DNA from 3 places in the Arthrobacter sp. SD1074B genome. Region 2 is predicted to be linked to each of the others. Evidence: riboswitches for the same ligand, from Rfam matches in the RefSeq annotation. Region 2 holds a riboswitch; each other region holds the start of a gene.
What was found. Region 2 has a riboswitch for cyclic di-AMP ahead of ACUYM2_RS03760 (NlpC/P60 family protein). Riboswitches for the same ligand answer to the same signal wherever they lie in the genome.
Positions count from the first base shown of each region.

Region 1: it holds a riboswitch for cyclic di-AMP, as region 2 does, so the genes downstream of both, ACUYM2_RS02495 (aggregation-promoting factor C-terminal-like domain-containing protein) here and ACUYM2_RS03760 (NlpC/P60 family protein) in region 2, are expected to answer to the same signal.
Region 3: it holds a riboswitch for cyclic di-AMP, as region 2 does, so the genes downstream of both, ACUYM2_RS10095 (NlpC/P60 family protein) here and ACUYM2_RS03760 (NlpC/P60 family protein) in region 2, are expected to answer to the same signal.

Region 1 is NZ_JBRAZT010000001.1:512,650-519,144, reverse strand. Features, by position in the region: gene ACUYM2_RS02500 (HAMP domain-containing sensor histidine kinase) at 1-1,390, shown strand, start outside; cyclic di-AMP (ydaO/yuaA leader) riboswitch at 1,648-1,830, shown strand; gene ACUYM2_RS02495 (aggregation-promoting factor C-terminal-like domain-containing protein) at 1,829-2,578, shown strand; gene ACUYM2_RS02490 (glyoxalase superfamily protein) at 2,688-3,065, opposite strand; gene upp (uracil phosphoribosyltransferase) at 3,165-3,800, opposite strand; gene ACUYM2_RS02480 (phosphatase PAP2 family protein) at 3,813-4,655, opposite strand; gene ACUYM2_RS02475 (nucleoside deaminase) at 4,727-5,230, shown strand; gene ACUYM2_RS02470 (DNA glycosylase AlkZ-like family protein) at 5,283-6,495, opposite strand, start outside.
Region 2 is NZ_JBRAZT010000001.1:765,166-771,660, forward strand. Features, by position in the region: gene ACUYM2_RS03755 (M23 family metallopeptidase) at 1-693, shown strand, start outside; cyclic di-AMP (ydaO/yuaA leader) riboswitch at 841-999, shown strand; gene ACUYM2_RS03760 (NlpC/P60 family protein) at 1,264-2,037, shown strand; gene ACUYM2_RS03765 (HNH endonuclease) at 2,270-2,770, shown strand; gene mobA (molybdenum cofactor guanylyltransferase) at 2,824-3,549, shown strand; gene ACUYM2_RS03775 (DUF6457 domain-containing protein) at 3,533-3,820, shown strand; gene ACUYM2_RS03780 (molybdopterin molybdotransferase MoeA) at 3,817-5,337, shown strand; gene fdhD (formate dehydrogenase accessory sulfurtransferase FdhD) at 5,422-6,291, shown strand; gene ACUYM2_RS03790 (alpha-mannosidase) at 6,413-6,495, shown strand, end outside.
Region 3 is NZ_JBRAZT010000001.1:2,185,242-2,191,736, reverse strand. Features, by position in the region: gene ACUYM2_RS10115 (YybH family protein) at 1-186, opposite strand, end outside; gene ACUYM2_RS10110 (choice-of-anchor D domain-containing protein) at 620-3,940, shown strand; gene ACUYM2_RS10105 (DNA alkylation repair protein) at 3,987-4,667, shown strand; gene ACUYM2_RS10100 (hypothetical protein) at 4,664-4,918, opposite strand; cyclic di-AMP (ydaO/yuaA leader) riboswitch at 5,100-5,285, shown strand; gene ACUYM2_RS10095 (NlpC/P60 family protein) at 5,290-6,069, shown strand; gene ACUYM2_RS10090 (helix-turn-helix transcriptional regulator) at 6,464-6,495, shown strand, end outside.

The DNA of each region.
Region 1 (6,495 bases), 250 kb from region 2:
CGATAAGCAGCTCGCGGGCGCAGCGCACCGTTCCAGCGAGTTCGGCCGGCCGGAATCCGACAATCCCGGCGGCCGACCGGATCCCCTCGAGGCCCGCGGGCAGGGCATCGGCACGCTCAACGCACGGGTGCTGAACGGCACGGTGGCCAGCGCTGGTTTCCTGGCCGGGGACGCCAGCCGCGAGAGCCTGTCTTCCGCGGACAATGCCGTCCTCCTGGCGCTGACCCCGAATGGCTTGCCGGTGGACCGCACCCTGTCGGCCGGGGATTACCGGCTGACCGCGGTGCGGGCACCCTATGGTGACGTCATTGTCACCGGGCTGCCGCTGGCCGAAAAGCAGAACACCCTGGCCTCGCTCGTGTGGACCCTCGCGGTGGTGTCCGCGGGTGGACTCGTGCTGATCGGCCTTGCCGGCACGGCCTTGATCCGCCGGACCATGAAGCCGCTGGAACAGCTCTCCGAGGTGGCCACCAAGGTCTCCCGCCTGCCGTTGGACGCCGGCGAGGTGGCGCTGGGAGTCCGGGTCCCGGCGTCGGCCGCGCATCCGGGTACCGAGGTGGGCAGCGTGGGCTATGCGCTGAACCAGATGCTGGAGAACGTTTCCAGTGCCCTAGAAGCGCGGCAGGAAAGCGAGATGAAGGTGCGGCAGTTCGTCGCCGACGCCTCGCACGAGCTCCGTACACCGCTCACTGCCATCCGCGGCTACACGGAGCTGATGCGGATGACCGAGCACTTCACGCCCGACGGCGAGAAATCCCTGGCCCGCGTCCAGAGCCAGTCCGAGCGGATGACTACCCTGGTGGAGGACCTGCTGCTGCTGGCACGCCTGGACGAGGGGCAGCCGCTCAAGGTCACCGACGTCGACCTCACGCAGCTGGCCATCGAGAGCGTGAGCGATGAGAAAGTCATGGCACCTGACCGCCTCTGGCAGCTGGAGCTCCCGGACGAGCCCGTGGTGGTGCGCGGCGATGCGACCCAGCTGCACCAGGTCATCGCCAACCTCTTGTCCAATGCCCGCAAGCACACGGAGCCAGGGACAACGGTGGTCACGGGCGTCATGCGTTCGGCTGACGGGAGCGCCGTACTCACCGTGACGGACAACGGCGGCGGCATCGCCCCCGAATTCCTCGGGCGGGTCTTCGCCCGCTTCACGCGGGCGGACGCCGCACGCACCAACCCGGCGGCCGGATGGGCGGGCGGCCCCGCGGTGTCCCGCACCGGGGCTTCGACGACGGCGGTCGCGGCGACGACCTCCGAGGGCACCAGCGGCCTGGGCTTGTCCATTGTGCAGTCCATCGTGAAGGCCCACGGAGGAACCGTCGACGTGACGTCCCGGCCGGGCCGGACGGAATTCGCCGTCCGGCTGCCCGCGGTGCCGCCGGCGGCATAGCCGGCACGACAAGCCTGCTTAGTTGAGCCATGACGTTCAGCAGCACTCCGCTTTTGGATGTCGTTTCAACGGTTCCGGGCGCATTCGACGCTTCACACCACTGATGGGCACGGAACCGTCGAAACGGGCCGACCCGAAACGGCCCCGAGGGCAAGCCGCCGCTCCGCCGCAGGGTCGCGTCGTTACCTAAATGTGACATCTGACCGGAAGTCCGGTACCGTTTTAGCGTGCAGTCACCGATCTGACCGCATATCCGGGCTGACGCCAAACTCTGCCGCTTCCCGGATTCCCATGGACCAGGCAGAGACGGGGAACCCAGAGTTCCCGGGCATTCTGCATCCATGCACCCTTGGGGTTAAGCCGCCACGTCGAGATTCCGTGCGGCCGGATTTCGCATCCGAACCCGACAGCTAACTCCGTAGGCGTTGAGAGGCGAACATGACTGAATTCAAGGTACCCACGCGCCCAGAAGGCACTAAACGCACGTCCGACGCCGAGGGCGCGCGCCACCGCGCCCAGCCGGCGAAGCGTGCTTCGGCCCTGTCCCGCGGGGTCAGGACCAACGGCAAGCGCGCCGCCGTCGTGGTGTCTGCTTTCGCCGTCCTGCTGGGGGCGGGGGCCGCGGGCCAGGCGTCCGGCACGGCCGCCCACAAGGCCGAAGCGGCCAAGGAAACCGCCGCGTCCCTGCAGACCCTCGACTTCGAACGCGTCGGCAGCAACGCTCCTGCATCCCCCGCCGCCGTGAAAGTGGAGGCCCAGGCCGCCAAAGTCACGCCCGCCAAGTCGAAAGCCCCCGCGAAAGCGCCTGCCAAGGCTCCGGCCGCGAAGGCCACCCCCGCGAAAGCCGCTGCGCCTGCTCCGGCGAAGCCGGTGGCCGTCGACGATCCGGCCGGCGCGCAGGCCTATGCCGCCGCACAGCTGCCGGCCCACGGCTGGGCAGCCAGCGAAATGCAGTGCCTGCTGAAGCTGTGGACCAAGGAATCCGATTGGAAGACCACGGCCACGAACCCCAGCAGCGGCGCCTACGGCGTGGTGCAGTCCCTGCCGGCCGAGAAGATGGCCAGCGCTGGCGCGGACTACCGGACCAACTACCGGACCCAGATTAACTGGGGCCTGAAGTACGTGGAGGACCGCTACGGTTCACCGTGCGGCGCGCTGAACTTCCACTACGCGAACAACTGGTACTAAGCCGCACGCACCGCGGGCCTTGGCACCCGCGACAAGAAGGCCCCGGATCCACAGGATCCGGGGCCTTCTTGTGCGAGCCTCGGCACGGCCTGCCAGCAATGGCGTGCAGCTAGCCGCCGGAACGGCCGGGGATGTACTGCACCGCCCATTTGTTGCCGTCGGGGTCGGCGAAGTAGACGAAATGCCCCCAGTCCTGGACGTCGATGTCACTGACGTGTACACCGTTGTCCTTGAGTTGCCGGTGCGCCGCCTGGATGTCGTCGACGACCAGCTGCAGGCCGGGGGCGGTGCCGGGCGGGGCGTCGTTGAGGCCCTCGCCAATCGCGATCGAGCACCCGGAACCCGGCGGCGTCAGCTGGACAAACCGGATGTTGTCCGCGGGGCGTTCGTCATAGTCGGCGTTGAAGCCAACCTTGTTCACATAGAAGTCCTTGGCCCGGTCCACATCCGACACGGGGACAAACACGAGTTCAAGTTTCCAGTCCATGCGCACAGGCTAGTCCCGGACGCATGGCGCCGGAACCCCTGACCGGAACCTGTGAACAGGGCCGGAGGAGCGGGGGCCGGAGGCGCTAAACGGTGCGGCTTAGACGGCGATGCCGTACAGGCGGTCTCCGGCGTCGCCCAGACCGGGCACAATGTAGGACTTCTCGTTGAGCTTCTCGTCGATGGAGGCCAGGACAATGGTCACGTTGGCGTCCGAGAGCTCTTCTTCCAGCTTGGCCAGGCCCTCGGGGGCGGCCAGCAGGCAGATGCAGGTGACGTCCGAGGCGCCGCGCTTGAAGAGGAACTTAATCGCCTCGCGCAGCGTGCCGCCGGTGGCCAGCATGGGGTCCAGGACGAAGATCTGGCGGTCCGTCAGGTCCTCGGGCAGGCGCTCGGCGTAGGTGATGATGTCGAGCGTCTCTTCGTCGCGGGCCATGCCCAGGAAGCCGACCTCGGCGGTGGGGACCAGTTTGGTCATCCCTTCCAGCATGCCGAGCCCGGCGCGCAGGATCGGGACCACCAGCGGGGTGGGCTTGGTGAACGCGGTGCCGATAGTGGTGCTGACCGGCGTCTCGATGGTCACCGGTTCGGTGCGGACGTCCCGGGTTGCCTCGTAGGCCAGGAGCGTGACGAGCTCCTCGGTGAGCTGGCGGAAGACCGGGGATGGGGTGTTCTTATCCCGCAGAACGGTGAGCTTATGGGCGACCAGCGGGTGGTCCACAACGAGAGTGCGCATGGGTCAAAACTATCATCCGGACGCCGAGGACCGTCCCGCGGAGCCGGGGGTATCGGCGTCGGCGGCGGTACCCCCGGCGGCGTCGTCCGGGGCGCGGTCGCGCAGGTGCGCCTCGTTGTCGAACGTCGGGGCGGGGCCGGTGTGCTCCCGGTGCCGCAGCACATGGAACAGCCTGTGGGCCAGGATCACGATCCCCACCCAGCCCAGGCCGAGCGCCCAGCCGAAGATCACATCGGTCATCCAGTGATGGCCCAGGAAGACGCGGCTCATGCCCATCGCGAAGACGAAGATCACACCGGCGGTGATGAAACCGACGCGGGCAATGGTGCGCTTTACCTGCAGGCAGGCGAGGTAAACCACCAGACCGATCACCACCGTCGAGTTCAGCGTGTGGCCGCTGGGGAACGACGGCGACGTCTCGTAGGGCGGCACCGCGTCCGCGAAGTCGGGACGGGCCCGGCCGATCAGTTTTTTGCCCACCGTCGTGGCGGTAATCGACACGGCGGCGGCGCCCCCGATCAGGATCAGCGGCCGCCAGGTCCGGGAGACCCAGATCAGCCACGCCGTCAGGATGCTGGCCAGGATCGGCATGCCGATGCCGCCGCCGATGTTGGTGAAGCCGGTCACGAACGCGTCCAGGCCCGGACTGCGCAGCTGTTGCATGAACCCCAGCGTGGGCTTGTCCAGGTTGGCCAGGCCGGCGTCGTCCACGACGTTGTCGTAGACTTCCGCACTCGTCAGCGCCAGGGCGACGACCACGACGCCGCCGATCAGCATCGTGATCCAGAGCGCGGCGTACGGGACCACCCACCTGCCCCAGCGCCGCATCAGCCAGCTCTCAGTCTTGGTGCTCAATGCCCTCTCCCGACTTCCCGGTGCACCGGCCAGGTGCACAGCTTGCTTAGGGTCGAAACTATCATTGAGCCATGACTACCCCCGAGCCCCGCCATGCCGAATGGATGGGTCTGGCCCTTGCCGAGGCGCGCCGGGCGCTGGCCACCGCGGACGTGCCGATCGGCGCAGTCGTGATCGGTCCGGACGGTTCGGTGCTGGGCGCCGGGCGCAATGAGCGGGAGGCCCTGGGGGACCCGACGGCGCACGCCGAGATGGTGGCGATCCGGGAGGCCGCGGCCCGGCTGCGTTCGCGCCGCGCCCTGGCCGGCCTGGAGGACGACGGCTGGCGGTTGGAGGACTGCACCCTGGTGGTGACGCTGGAGCCGTGCGCGATGTGCGCCGGCGCCGTGGTGCTGGCAAGGATTCCGCGGGTGGTCTTTGGCGCCTGGGACGAGAAGGCCGGGGCCGCCGGCTCCGTCTTCGACATTCTCCGCGAGCGCCGGCTCAACCATTGGGTGGAGGTCTACGCCGGGGTCCGGGAGCAGGAATGCGGTGCGTTGCTGCGGGATTTCTTCGCCGGGCACCGCGGCGCCTGATCCTGTCATTCGGGCGGCGCTCAGGTAAGCGGCAGGTAGCGCGCTGGCCCGGCTACCGCTCGGCGGTGGCCGTGGTGGACGCCTGCAGCGCCTCGATCCGCTTCTGCCGCGACGCCGGTGAGTCCAGGCTGAAGGCGCGGAAGTCGCCCAGGTCCGACCTGATCCAGGCCTCCACCTCGGCGATCCGCCGAGTCACTGCCGGAGTCGGGGTGCCAAACAGCCAGGCGGCGATCTTCTCCCGGCCCGGGTCGTACTGCCACAGCCCGATGATCCGGCCGCGGTCCAGGATGGGATGATCCGGCAGGTCGGCCTGCAGCGCGAGCGAGCCGAGCGCCTTTTTGTCCTGGTCCTCGGCTGCCAGCAGCTCCGCCGCGTTCCGGCGCAGCAGCACCAGCGAATCAGTTCCCGCGAGCAGCTGGATTTGTTCCTCGGCCGGTTCCTCGAAGGCGGCGAGGAGGTCGACGTCGTCGGGCAGCATCCAGAGCGGGTCTCCGGCGGCGGCGGTGGGAACCTCAACCGCGCCGACGGCGGCCAGCGCGGCCTTGCTCTGCGCGACGGTAAAGCCGGTGAACCACTGGGACTGCTTGAAGGTGGCGCCTCCGGTCCAGCCCAGGTAGCGCCGGATGAGCTCCACGCGGACCTCGTCGTCGCTGAGCGTGCTGGGCGGCAGGCCCCAAGGCTCGTAAGCGTAGCGCTGTTGGTCGAGCCGGCCGGTGGCAGGAACGCGGCGGATCCGGCCGTCCGCCTGCAGGAGGCCCAGTGCGGTGGGCAGCGGGGTGGCGGCGCCTTTCTTCCTGCCCTCCTCGCCGAGGTTGCGCACCGAATCGCCGAGTTCATTCTTGAGCTGCCGCGGGTCCAGTGGAACTCCGGCTTCGCTGAGGGTGTGCAGCACCTGCTCCTCGAGCAGCGCGATCTCGCCGCGGTCCACTCCCAGCCGGCCGACCACCTTGAAGCCGGCCTCGGCCGGGTCGCGTCCCAGCCGGAGCGCCCAGGCAAAGTCGTCGCTGCCCAGCACGTAGGTGCAGCCGCGCGCCGTCGGGAGTTCCAGGAGCCGGTGTTCCAGCACGTCCAGGTCCACCTGCGCGCGCCGGATGCCGGCGCGGGCGAAGAGCGTCAGGTACGGGTTGGCGCCGCCCACGGACCGCGCCCAGCCGGCCCGGGCGAACACCTGCTCCGCAGTGCACCCGGCCAGCGAACCGTCCAGGCCTTGTCGGTGCCACGACCACGCCCGGAGCCGCTCGGGGGTGAGGCTCTCGGCGGGCGGC
Region 2 (6,495 bases):
AGCCCGTTCCGCCAGGTAACCGACTTCGCCGCCGTCAGCGGCGTGGGTCAGAAGGCCGGCATCGCCCTCGCGGCCACCGGGCTGGTCCTCACCGTCGCCGTTCCGGCCACCGGGCCCGTGATGGCCACCGAAGCAGCCCGCACCGGCGCGGTTTCCGCCGCAGCCCAGCCTGAGGTCAAGGCGGCGGCCGCCGAAATCAACTTCAACCGCACGGCGGTCACCACCAAGGGCGACCCGGACAGCAAGCTCAAGCAGCTGCTGAGCGCCCAGTCCGTGGGCACCATCACCCGGGCCGCCTCGGCCGGGAGCCTCGGGGCCCCGCTGGACGCCATGGTCACCGCGTCGCCGTTCGGCTACCGGGTGAGCCCCATCACGGGCGCCGTGGGCGAGTTCCACCGCGGCCAGGACTACGCCGCACAGTGCGGCACCGCCGTGCACGCCGCTGCGAGCGGCACCGTGACTTTTTCCGGCTGGCACCCCTACGGGGGCGGCAACCGGGTCGTGATCGACCATGGCAACGGCCTGGAGACCACGTACAACCACTTGTCGTCCTCCAACGTCCACGTGGGCCAGCAGGTCTCGCGCGGCGATGTGGTGGCGATGAGCGGAACCACCGGCGCCTCCACCGGCTGCCACCTCCACTTCGAGGTGATGGTCAACGGGGAAGTCGTTGATCCGCTGGGCTGGCTTTAAGCCGACCCGAGGGACGACTCGCATTTCTATGACACGCCGTGATCTGAATGTGACATTGAGTCCCAACTGTTGTACCGTATGAAGCACGCCAACTTCTCCGAAGTTGGCGCTCTTGAGTGGATTGCCTAACTCTGCCACCGCTCAAGGTCCGTTCGCATGACATCGTCTGGCAGGGGCGGGGGAACCAATTTTGGTCTTCGCAAGAAGACCTTGGGGTTAAGTCGCAAAGCTTCCCAGGAAGCGGCGCGGCCGGGTGACTCCCATCCGAATCCGACAGCTCACCTCGTAGGCATTGGGAGAGGCTACTTTCGTGTCTTCACGCCACAATGCTGCGCGTTTCCGCGCTGGCGAGGCTCAGTTGAGCCCGCTGAACTCCATGCTCCGCGTCGCCCTTGCCGGCGCCCGGACTGGATCACATAACGCAGTTCCCGCTTTTGGCGCGTCTTCGCAGTACACCCTTCGCTAAGAAACCCGTTTCGGGGCGATCCGGCGTACCCCCAAGATGCCGGAGCGTCCTCAGTCCCGCCTGCATGCAGCGCGGACACTTAGGATCACGAAAGAGAGAACTAAATGACTACTCGTGCAAACATTGCACGCCACCGCGCGGAGGTCACCAAGACCAACTCGCTGGCTGTCATTGCTAAGGCCGTCGGCGACAACGCCGGTGGTATGGGTCGCCAGGCCGCGGTTATCGCTGCAGCCTCCGGCCTGGTTCTGACCAGCGGTATCGCAGCCAACGCTGCCGAGACCAACGTTCAGCGCGAATCGACCTCCGCTTCCGCCATGGAAGTTCAGTCCAACGCTCCGGCCACGATCTCCGCGGCCTCCACCATCGCGATCTCCTACGAGAAGCCCGCGGTCAAGACCGCGCCGGGCCCCCTCGTCGAGGCTCCCAAGCCCGTCGTCCAGGTCCAGGAATCCAACACGGGCGCCACCGCAACGGAAGCGGGCTCCACCGCGACCACCGGCGCGACCACCGCCTCCGTGGCCACGAAGGCTCCGGCCGCCGTCAGCGGCATGGGCGCATCGATTGCCGCTGCTGCCTACGCACAGATCGGCGTCTCGCAGGACTGCACCATGCTGGCCACCAACGCGCTGGCCGCCGTCGGCGTCAACTACCACGGCTGGCCGGCAGGTTACCTGTCCCTGGGCCGCACCGTGAGTGCCGCCGAGGCACAGCCGGGCGATCTCGCTTACTACCAGAACGGCGGCATGGGCATGGCCCACATCGCCGTTTACGTCGGCAACGGCATGGCCGTCCACGGCGGCTGGAACGGTGGAACCACCGCGCTGTACAGCGTCAACGTCGGCTCCGGCCCGGTCTTCATCCGCGTCGGCGGCTAGGACCCGGTCCGGGCATTAGCCCGAAGCATCGTGAAGGACCCCTGCCCCGCGGCAGGGGTCCTTCACGTTAAGAAACCAGCCGCCGCGGCGCGGCGCGGGGGACGAAGCGCAGAAAAATTCGGCAATCCGGGCCTTGGGTGTTTACTCTTGTGGTGTCGATCCATAGCCCGACCATGCACAGGGCAGCCGGCCCTAGTGCCCCTGGCGGGTGCGGCCGTGAAGAGGTATGCGGATGCGCACTCTCGTTCTGAATGCTGGATATGAACCGCTGGCGGTAGTCACCTTCCGCCGGGCGCTGGTCCTTGTATTGACCGGAAAGGCCAGTGTGGTGGCCGAAGGGGACGACCCCGTGGTGGGCCCACAGGACATCCTCGGCCGCCCGTCGGTGATCCTGCTGAACCGCTACATCAGGCCGCGCTACAACACCTTGACGGCCGTCAGCCGCAGGGGAGTGCTCCGCCGAGACAGCCACCGCTGCGCCTACTGCGGCAAGGCCGCCCACACCATCGACCATGTCCAGCCCAAATCGCGGGGCGGCGCCGACTCGTGGGAAAACCTTGTCGCGGCCTGCCTGCGCTGCAACAACGCCAAGGGAGACCACACCCCGGCCGAAATGGGTTGGAAGCTCGGGTTCGTTCCCGGCCCCCCCAAGGGCACCATCTGGCAGATCAAGGAACTGGAGAAGCCAACCCCGGCCTGGGACCCGTTCCTGCTCCCCGAAAAGGCGCACTGAGCCTCTCCGGCTGACGGCACCCTCCCGCGGCCCGATGCGGCTAGGCTGGGCTGGTGGAATTCGACGCCGTAATCCTCGCCGGGGGCCGGTCCTCCCGGCTGGGTGGTGTGCCCAAGGCCGGGCTGATGGTCGAGGGTGCCACGCTGCTGGAGCGGTCGTTGCATGCTGCCCGGGACGCCCGACGGATAGTCGTCGTCGGCCCGGATTCCGGAGACCTTCCGCCGGGGGTGCTTGGCTGCCGCGAGCACCCGCCGTTTGCAGGGCCGGCCGCAGCAATCGCCGCCGGCCTCACCGCCCTCACCGCGCAAGGCCCCGGCGCGCAAGGCTCCGCCGGCCGGCCCGGGGAAGCTGCTGCCGAAAGTCCGGCGCCGCTGACTCTGGTGCTCGCCTGCGATATGCCCCGCGTCGCCGGCGCCGTGACGGCATTGCTGGACACGGCGTCCGGGAATCCCGGCGCAGCCCCGGCAGGAGCGGGTGACGGCCTGGTGGCGGTCTCCGCGGACGGCCGCACGCAACCCCTCGTTGGACTTTATGGCACGGCCGCGCTACAACGGGCGGTCGCCGACGCGGCCCGGCGGAACACCCTTGAGGGGGGCTCCGTCTTCGCCCTCCTTGCTAGTCTTGAGCTGCGGACGATTCCGGTTCCGCCCGGTTCCACGGACGATGTGGACACCTGGGATGACGCTTCCGCACTCGGGGCCGCCAGACCGGGCCCGGGCACGTCCGGGGCGCTCCGGCCGAATTCGACTTTGGAGGCAAACGGTGAAGAGCCAGGATGAAACGCTTGAAGACTGGTGCCGCGCGCTGCTCCAGGCCCTTGAACTCGAAGATGTTGAGATCGACATCAATGAAGTACTGGGACTGGCCGGTGTGGCCGCGCACTCGGTCGTGCGCCCCGCCGCGCCGCTGACGACCTTCATCGCAGGTTTCGCGGCCGGCCTGGCATCCGGTTCCGGCCAGGCTCCCGACAGCGTATCGATGCAGGCAGCCATGGGCGTGGCCCGGAAACTCGCCAAGGAGTACGCCGCCGCCGAGGCTTCCGGGGCATGACGCCCGCGCCCCCTCACGGCGAAAGCAGCGCTGGCAAGGATGACTCCGTCCCGGAAGGGGCGGGTGCCGGCCAGCCGGCCGAAGTCGGCCCCGACGGCAGCCCCGACGCCGGCGCCGAGGACGTTGCGGCCGGCGGCGAGGGCGCTGCGGCCCGCGCCGTGGAGATCCCGCACCATCACCTCGCCCACAGTTGGCAGGAGGCCCGGCAGCTGGCCTTTGACTGCGCCGCGCCGATCCCGGCTGCTCCCGTTCCGCTCCGGCGCGCCCTGGGCCGGACCCTGGCAGAGGACTTGACGTCACTGCATGACATGCCCCACTACGCCTCCTCCGCCATGGACGGCTGGGCCGTCAACGGCAGCGGCCCCTGGATCCTCGCCGAGCCGGGCCAGCGGCTGGCCCCGCACCAGGCCAGCCCGGTCAATACCGGAGGGCTCATTCCGCCGGGCGCGAAGGCCGTACTCCGCAGCGAGAGCGGCGTCATCGCCCCCGACGAGGACGGGCTGCCGGTGCTTAAACTGGGCGGACGCGCCAAGCCCGGGGAACCACGCAACGGTGAACATATCCGCAAGGCCGCGGAGGAGGCCGCCGACGGCGAGCTGCTGATCAAGGCAGGCGCTGTGCTCAACCCTGCCCACCTGGCTTTGGCCGCCCTCGCCGGCCACGACGCCCTGCCGGTCCTTGGCAAACCCGTGGTGCGGCTGGTGTTCACCGGGTCCGAAGTCGTCAGCGCCGGTGTCCCTGCTCCGGGGGAGGTGCGGGACACCTTCGGGCCGCAGCTGGCCGCCGTCGTGGAAATGCTCGGCGGGATTTGTGCGGGGGAGGTGAAGATCGGGGACAGTGACGCCGAATGGCTCGCCGCGCTCGAAGACACCGACGACACCGGCGCGGGCCAGGATCCGGGCAGCGCCGCGGAGCCGCCCGGCGAGGCGCTGCCGGCCGACGTCGTCATCACCACCGGCGGCACGGGCCGCTCCGGCACCGACCACCTCCGGCGCACGGTGGCGGAACTGGGGGGCCGGCTGCTGATAGACGGCATCGCCATGCGCCCGGGCCATCCCGCGGTGCTGGCCGAGCTGCCGGACGGACGGTTTGTCATTGGGCTGCCCGGCAATCCGCTCGCCGCCATGATGGCACTGTCCACCATCGGCGCCCCGCTGCTCGCCGCCCTCGGCCACCGGCCGCCGCCACCGCTGACCGAGGTGCCCTGCGGGACCATGATCGAGGCGGACCCCGGCCGGACCCGGCTGATGCCGTTCCGAATGTTGTACGGCATGGCATCGCCGGCGCAACATACCGGTCCGGGCATGATGCGCGGACTGGCCGCAGCCGACGGCGTCCTGGTGGTCCCGCCGCACGGCGTCCAGCTGGGCGAACCGGTGCCGGCGTTTGGGCTGCCCTGGAGCGCGGCCCTTCCGGAGCCGGCCGCCTCAAAGCCCGCCGCGAAGCCGCCCACCAAACGGCCCGCCCGGAAGCCGGCCGCCGACGGACCTGTTGACTGGAGCGGGCTGCTTGGCTGACCCGCGGCCAGAGTTCATGATGGATCAAAGGGTGTGCCGCCGCCGGCGGCCGACCCCGTACGCAATACTGATGAGGAGTATCCGATGGGCCGCGTGACACAGCGCCGCAAGGTGCACAAATTTGTCCTGGACGGCTCGCCGCAGGCGCAGGAATTCCCGGTCCGCTACCGGGAAGACGTGCTGGCGGTCGAGGAGCCGCTCGAAATCCGGCTGGGCAGCCTGTCCTTTTCCGTCACGATGCGGACCCCGGGCAACGATTTCGACCTGGTCGCCGGGTTCCTCGTCTCGGAGGGCGTCATCTGGTCGCCGGAGCAACTCGTCTCGCTGCGCTTCTGTGCCGGCGAGGACGAGGACGGTGTCCAGACGTTCAACGTCGTGGAGGCGCAGCTGCGTCCCGACGTCGTCCGGCCGGACACCGGCCGCAACTTCTTCACCTCCAGCTCCTGCGGAATCTGCGGCACCGACTCGATCGACGCGGTGCGCAAGTCCTCGCACTACAGCCCGGCCGCGGACCCGCTGACCGTGCCGGTGGAAACCCTGGCCTCGTTGCCGGACCGGCTGCGGGAAGCCCAGGCAGTCTTCGACGTCACCGGCGGCGTCCACGCGGCAGGGCTGTTCCGGATCGCCGACGACGGCTCGGCTGAGCTGCTCTGCTTGCGCGAAGACGTGGGCCGGCACAACGCGGTGGATAAGGTGGTGGGCTGGGCGCTGCGGGAAGGCCTGCTGCCCCTGAGCGGAACCGTCCTGCAGGTCTCGGGCCGGGCGTCCTTCGAGCTGGTGCAAAAAGCGTCGCTGGCCGGGATCCCGGTGCTGGCCGCCGTCAGTGCGCCCTCAAGCCTGGCCGTGGAGCTGGCCGAGGCCGGCGGGATGACGCTCGCCGGGTTCAGCCGGGGCACCACCTTGAACGTCTACGCCGGCCACGAACGCGTGGCCGCGCCGGCAGCCATCGGGTGAGGCGGCGCCGGCCTTAAACCGTTGGCCAAACCGCGGCGGGCCCAGTAGATTTTATCCATCGACTGGACACAAGGCTCGGACACGACGTCGCATCACCCGCACCAGCGCTAAGAGGATCACATTGCACGACGACCGCCGTCTCACGGAAGTCCGGCTGGACCGCTTTCTGCGCGAACGCATCATCCCCGCCGTCTACCCGCGCCG
Region 3 (6,495 bases), 1.4 Mb from region 2:
AAGGTCGTCGAAAGCGGACGCCGCGGCGTCCGGCCCGATCCTCGTCGTGACCGCGCCGAAGAGGGACACCGGGTCCCGGTGCGACCAGATCGCTTTCCGGGGCGCGGCGTCGCCGTTGTGAAGGGCCGTTTCAGCCGCCTTCAGGCCCGGCAGCACGGCTGCCAGGAATGCGTTGACATCATCCATGGTGAGCCCTCCATCCGCCCCCCGTACTCCATTATTGGCGTGCCGACCTGCCGGGGCAATGGCCCGCGGGTCCGGGGCGCAGCGCCGCGGCCCCGGCGAAACAGGTAGCCATCCGGAACCGCCCAAGTAGCGGCCAAGTAGAACCGCGGAGAAAGCGGGCACCCCCGTCCAGAAGTCGGGTAGGACCCACTCGCGCGCTTGTCCTGAAGCGCTTCTAGGCTCCTCAGTACTGGGACGGGAACGTCAGCTTAAAGGTCAGAAATGGGTCTCAACCATGCGCGCAAAAGCAGAATCTCGGGTGTTGTCCGGCCATTTTCCGGATCGTCTCCACGGACCAACGGCAGGGACGCCGCATCGCCGGACCCAGCGGGCGGCCAGCAACGCGGACGCTGACTCCCGGCGGGGCCCGTGGGTTCGACGCGCGGGGGCCGCCGTGCTCTCCACAGCGCTCACCTTCGCCGGGCTGTCCCTTGGCGCTATCGCCGAAGCCGACGTCGGGATGATCGCCCACGATGTCTTCCGTTCCGGATGGGACAACAATGAGACGGCCCTTACGCCGTCCTCGGTCGCGTCCTCGAATTTCGGCAAACTTTTCTCCACCGCCGTCGACGGCCAGGTCTACGCCCAGCCGCTTGTGGTGGGCGGCACCGTGATCGCCGCAACGGAGAACAACAACGTGTACGGGTTGAACGGCACCACCGGCGCGGTGAATTGGCGGCGCAACCTCGGACCGGCCTGGCCGGCGTCGACACTCAGCTGCGGTGACCTGACGCCTAATATCGGGATCACCTCCACGCCGGTCTTCGACCCGGCAACCAACAGCGTCTTCCTGCTGGCGAAGAAGAACGACGGAACGAGCGCCCGGCTGCCGCATTGGTACATGCACTCACTGGACCGGGTCACGGGCGCCGAACGGCCCGGATTCCCCGTCCTCATCGGCGGCGCACCGACGAACGACCCGACCCGCCCCTTCAACGCCATGACGGCCATGCAGCGGCCCGGGCTGCTGCTGATGAACGGCGTCGTGTACGCAGGCTTCGCCAGCCACTGTGACTATGCCCCTTTCGTCGGCTACGTCGTCGGTGTGTCCACCGCCGGCCGGCAGACCACAATGTGGGCCACTGAGTCCGGCAACAGCAATGCCGAGGGCGGTATCTGGCAGTCCGGCGGAGGCCTGGTCTCGGACGGCGCCGGACAGATCCTGTTTGCCACCGGCAACGGCATTTCGCCCAAACCCGGACCGGGCAAGACGCCGCCTGCCACCCTCGCCGAGTCGGTGGTCCGGCTCACCGTCGGAACCGACGGAAACCTCAAGGCTACGGACTTCTTCAGCCCCGCCAACAACGCCAAGCTGGACCAGGACGACGCGGACCTGGGCTCCGGTGCACCCATCGCCATCCCCAACGGTTACGGGACGACGGCCCACCCGCGCCTGCTGGTCCAGGCCGGCAAGGACGGGCGGGTGTATCTGATGGACCGGGACAACCTCGGCGGCATGGGGCAGGGACCCGGCGGCGGGGACGCCGTCCTGGACGAGGCCGGTCCGTACAGCGGAGTCTGGGGGAGGCCGGCGTTCCTGGGGACTACCAGCGGCGGGTACATCTACACCGTGGAGAACAAAGGCTACCTCCGCGCGCACAAGCTCCTGCCCACCAGCACAGGAGGGATGCAGCTTGCTTCAGTGGGAACGTCCGTCGGCACCTTCGGGTACACCTCCGGTGCGCCCTCGGTGACCTCCAACGGCACCAACGCGTCCTCGGCCCTCGTCTGGGTGGTGTATTCCACCGGACCCACCGGCGCCGGCGCTGAGCTCCGCGCCTACCGGGCCATCCCGGACAGCAGCGGCAAGCTGCAGCAGGTGTTCACTGCGCCGCTGGGTACCGCGTCCAAGTTCTCTTCGGTGGCCACTGACAACGGCCGGGTCTACGTGGGAACGAGGGACGGGCGCGTGCTTGGCTTCGGCGCGCCGACCACCTCCGCGGTCGGAGCGACGACCACCGACCTCGGCACGGCCGCGGTGGGCGCGACGGATAAGGGCACCGTCACGATCACCGCGACCAGGGCCGTGACCATCAGCGCCATCACCAGCGCTGCACCGTTTGGAATTGGAACCCTCACCCTGCCGCGGGCGCTGGCCAAAGGCGGAAGCATGACCGTCCCGGTGACCTTTTCGCCGACCGCGCCGGGCCAGATTGACGGTGCGCTGACAGTGAAAACGTCCGACGGCGAGACGGACCTCCTCGGGATCCACGGCGTGGGCACCAAGGACGGCCTCGGGGCGACGCCGGCCGCGATCGCGTTTACCGATGTCCCCACCCAGACCAGCAGCCGCCAGACGGTTAACGTCGTCAACACCGGCACGACCGTTGTCACGGTCACCGGCGTTACGTTGCCGGGCAACGCTGCGCTCAAGGTCGACCGGACGACGGTGCCGGCGGTGGGACAGAAGATCCAGCCCCTCACCTCGGTACCGGTGTCCATCACCTTCAGCCCGACGACGGCGACCCCGGTAGCCGATAAGTTCCTCGTCTCGAGCGACCGCGGGTCCCTGACCGTGCCGGTGTCGGCGACGGCGGTTTCGGGCGCGGCGAACCTGCAGCTGCCGCCAACGCTGGACTTTGGCGACGTCGCGGTGGGCGCGGCGGCCACCTGGGACTTCACGATCGTCAATTCCGGAAATATCCCGATGACCATCACCAAGGCCAAAGCGCCGCAGGGAGTCTTCTCCACCACGGCGCCGATCTCCGAGGGCCTGGTCATCCCGCCGGGCGAATCCGCCTACCAGAGCGTGACGTTCAAGCCGACCGCGGTTGGCCAGGCCGGCACCCTGGACACCTACTACCTGCTCACCGCGAACGACGGCCGGGGCGAACAGAAGGTGATGCTCACCGGCAGGGGCGTGGATGACCCGATTGGGCTCAAGGCCTACCAGCTCAACGCCGGAGACCCAAGGTCGGTCCTGGGCCGGTCGCTCACCCTGGAATACCCGGTGGCCGGAGGCAAATGCCAGGACTACGTCAGGGGAGTGATCTGCTGGTCCCCGGCAACCGGGGCCCATGTGGTCACGGGCGGGATCTACGACCGGTACAAGGCCCTGGGTGGCGCCGCCGGCGTCCTCCGTTTCCCGACGACCGACGAGAAGGTCACCCCCGACACGGTGGGGCGGTACAACCACTTCTCCGGCGGCGGGGGAGGCGGCAGCTCGATCTACTGGTCGCCGAAAACCGGGGCACACGCGGTCGTGGGCGGCATCCGCTCCCGCTGGGCAGCCCTGGGCTGGGAGAAGGGGAAGCTGGGCTACCCGGTCACTGACGAGATGACCACCCCTGACAAGGTGGGGCGGTATAACCATTTCTCGGGCGGCGGGGGAAGCGGCAGCTCGATCTACTGGTCGCCGAAGACCGGGGCGCACGCCGTGATGGGCGGAATCCGCGCCAAGTGGGCCGCCCAGGGCTGGGAGAGAGGGAAGCTGGGCTACCCGGTCACGGAGGAGATGACCACCCCTGACAAGGTGGGGCGGTACAACCACTTCTCCGGCGGCGGGGGAAGCGGCAGCTCGATCTACTGGTCGCCGGCGACTGGGGCGCATTCGGTCATGGGCGGAATCCGGTCCCGGTGGGCGTCCCTGGGCTGGGAGCGGGGACGGTTGGGCTACCCGGTCTCGGACGAGTACGGGGTGAGCGTGGGCCGGGCCTCGAACTTCCAGCGCGGGAAGCTGACGTGGTATTCGGCCACCGGCGCGGTGATCGGCTAGCGCCGGGGCTTGGGCGCGAGTGGCCGGCGCAGGACAGAATGGAGCCATGAGCGAGGCTGGTGACTTCATTGACGCGGCACTGCAGCGTGAAAGTTCATGGCAGCGGGCCGATGAGGCCCAAGCCCGTTTCGGCCCGGACCTGGTGAGCTACGGCGCCTCCGTCGGTGCGGTCCGCGGCACCATCCGGGATGCCCTCCGTCGCTACCGCCAGCTGGGCCACGACGATATCACCGCGCTTAGCTCGGAATTGTGGGCGGTGCCGGTCTTTGAGCGCCGGCTCGCTGCCGTCGTCCTGCTGCAGTCATCCCTGGCGCTGCTGGACAACTCCGACCTGACCCGGATCGAGGGCTTCCTGCGGACGGCGCGGCTGCGCGAGCTGGCCGACCCGCTGGCCATCGACGTCGTTGGGCCGCTTGTCGCGCGGCTGGACCGTCAACAGCGGCACCGCGCAGAAGCCGTGTTGGGCCGCTGGCTGCAGGATCCGGACGAATGGCTCCGGCGGGCCGCCGTGTTGGCCCCGTTACGGGGTCTGCGGGCCGGCGGTGGCGACTGGGACCGCTTTGTCCGGCACGCCGGGACCTCCGTGGCCGACCGCCGCGCAAGAGGGAAGGACAGTGCTGGCAGCAGCCCGGACGGCGACAGCGGGCTGGTCCGGGAAGCGTTATCACGCGTGCTCGCCGAAGCAGGCGCCGACGTCGTCAACCAGGTGCTGGGCCGGCTTCCCTAAGGCTGCGGCCGGCGCTCCACCACGGCGTACGCCTTGCCGTCGAGGAACTGCCAGTCGGTCACCACCATAAAACCGAGCGCGTCCACGCGGTCGTTCAGCACGTGGATGTCGAAGCCTCCGTCGCGCGGTTCGGCGTCCCACGTCGCCACGTGGATTTCCTTCCCCTCGAGGACCAGGAGCTCCGTGTTGACATCGAAATCCTCCTGCGGCTGATCGCTCAGCTGGCAGATGGCGACACAGTGGCTGTTCATGTTTGGTCCTCCATGGGCGAACGCCGGATGCCTTCATCCTAAGCGCGGCGGCCCGCAGGACCCTAGGCATTTTTCCCCGCGGACGGCTTACCCCCGTTATCTGAATGTGACATTCCGGCGTGCTGCCGTTACCGTGGATAGGTGCCTGTTTGTATCCGATACGGGCGCTCCCGAGCCGATTTGCCTAACTCTGCCGCGGCCCGGGATCCGAATGCAACCATCTGGCAGGGACGGGGAAACCACATTTGACCTGCAGTTTCTGCAGGTCTTGGGGTGAAGCCGCGCAGCGCCCGCTTTGGCGGGCCCGCGGCCGGGTGCCTCCCATCCGAATCCGACAGCTCACCTCGCAGGCATTGGGAGAGGCTACATCCATGACTTCAAGCATTACTTCTGCGCGCCATCGGTCCGACGCTACCGCCGGACGGAGCTCAGCATTTTCGGTCAAGCCGGGCACCATCGGCCGCCAGGCCGCGGTTCTTTTTGCCGCTTCCGGCCTTGTCCTCACGAGTGGCATGGCAGCCAACGCCGCCGTTGCCCCGGCTGAGCGTGATTCCGCCCCGGCGTCGTCGGTTGACGTTGGCAGCAAGGTTTCGGCGCCCGTCACCGCTGATTCCGCTGTTCAGATCAGCTTCGACCGCCCGGCGGTCGCGACCACCCCGGCGCCCGTGATTGAGCAGCCCAAGCCCGTCGCCGCACCGGCAGTTGCCGCTGCGCCGGCCGTCGCAACGGCGCCCGCCGTTGCGCAGCCTGCCGTTGCACAGGCTCCGGCAGTTCCCACCATTACCGTCCAGGCGAAGTCGGCCGCGGCACCTGCCCCGGCAGCAGCCGGCGGAGCCAACGCTGCGATGCTTTCGGCCGCCTACAGCCAGATCGGCATCACCCAGGACTGCACCGCTATGGTCGAAAAGGCCCTCGGCGCAGCCGGTATCCGCGTGGGCGACCTCGGTCCCCAGCAGTTCATGAACTACGGCAAGGTTGTGGGCAGCCCGCAGCCTGGCGACATGATCGTCCAGTCCGGCCACGTCGCCATCTACGCCGGCGGCGGCCAGGTCATCAGCGGCGGCATGAACGGCAGCAACCAGACGATCAAGCACCCGCTCTCCTGGCTGACGGCCACCGGTGGCGTGACCTTCGTCCGCGCCGGCGCGTAACGCCCGCCTCAGCACCTCTTCCGAAAGCCGGCGGCCGGCTGCCACCATGGCAGCCGGCCGCCGGCTTTTTCACGTCTGCGACACACATCAGCCGATGGACCCCAGCCCTCGGCGCGTCCCGCCCAGTGTTGGCGAACTCGACCAAGGCCGGCGTGCTGGACGGATCCTGGTCCTTCGCCGTCGGCCGGAAGCCGGCCATCAGCACGGCGCGAGTCGTCACCGGCAGTATTCTGCCGGTTGAGTCCCGGCGCGCCGAGGGTGGTGCGGCGGAGAGCACTTTTCGGCAGGATCTTGCCGAATCGTGGCAGGTGCTGCATCATGGGGGGATCCCTGCGGGCGGACCGGCAAGATGATGCCGGGTACCGGTGGGGCCGTGACCTGGAAGGGAGCCATAATGGACGATGTGGCGGCAATTGCCGAGGGAAT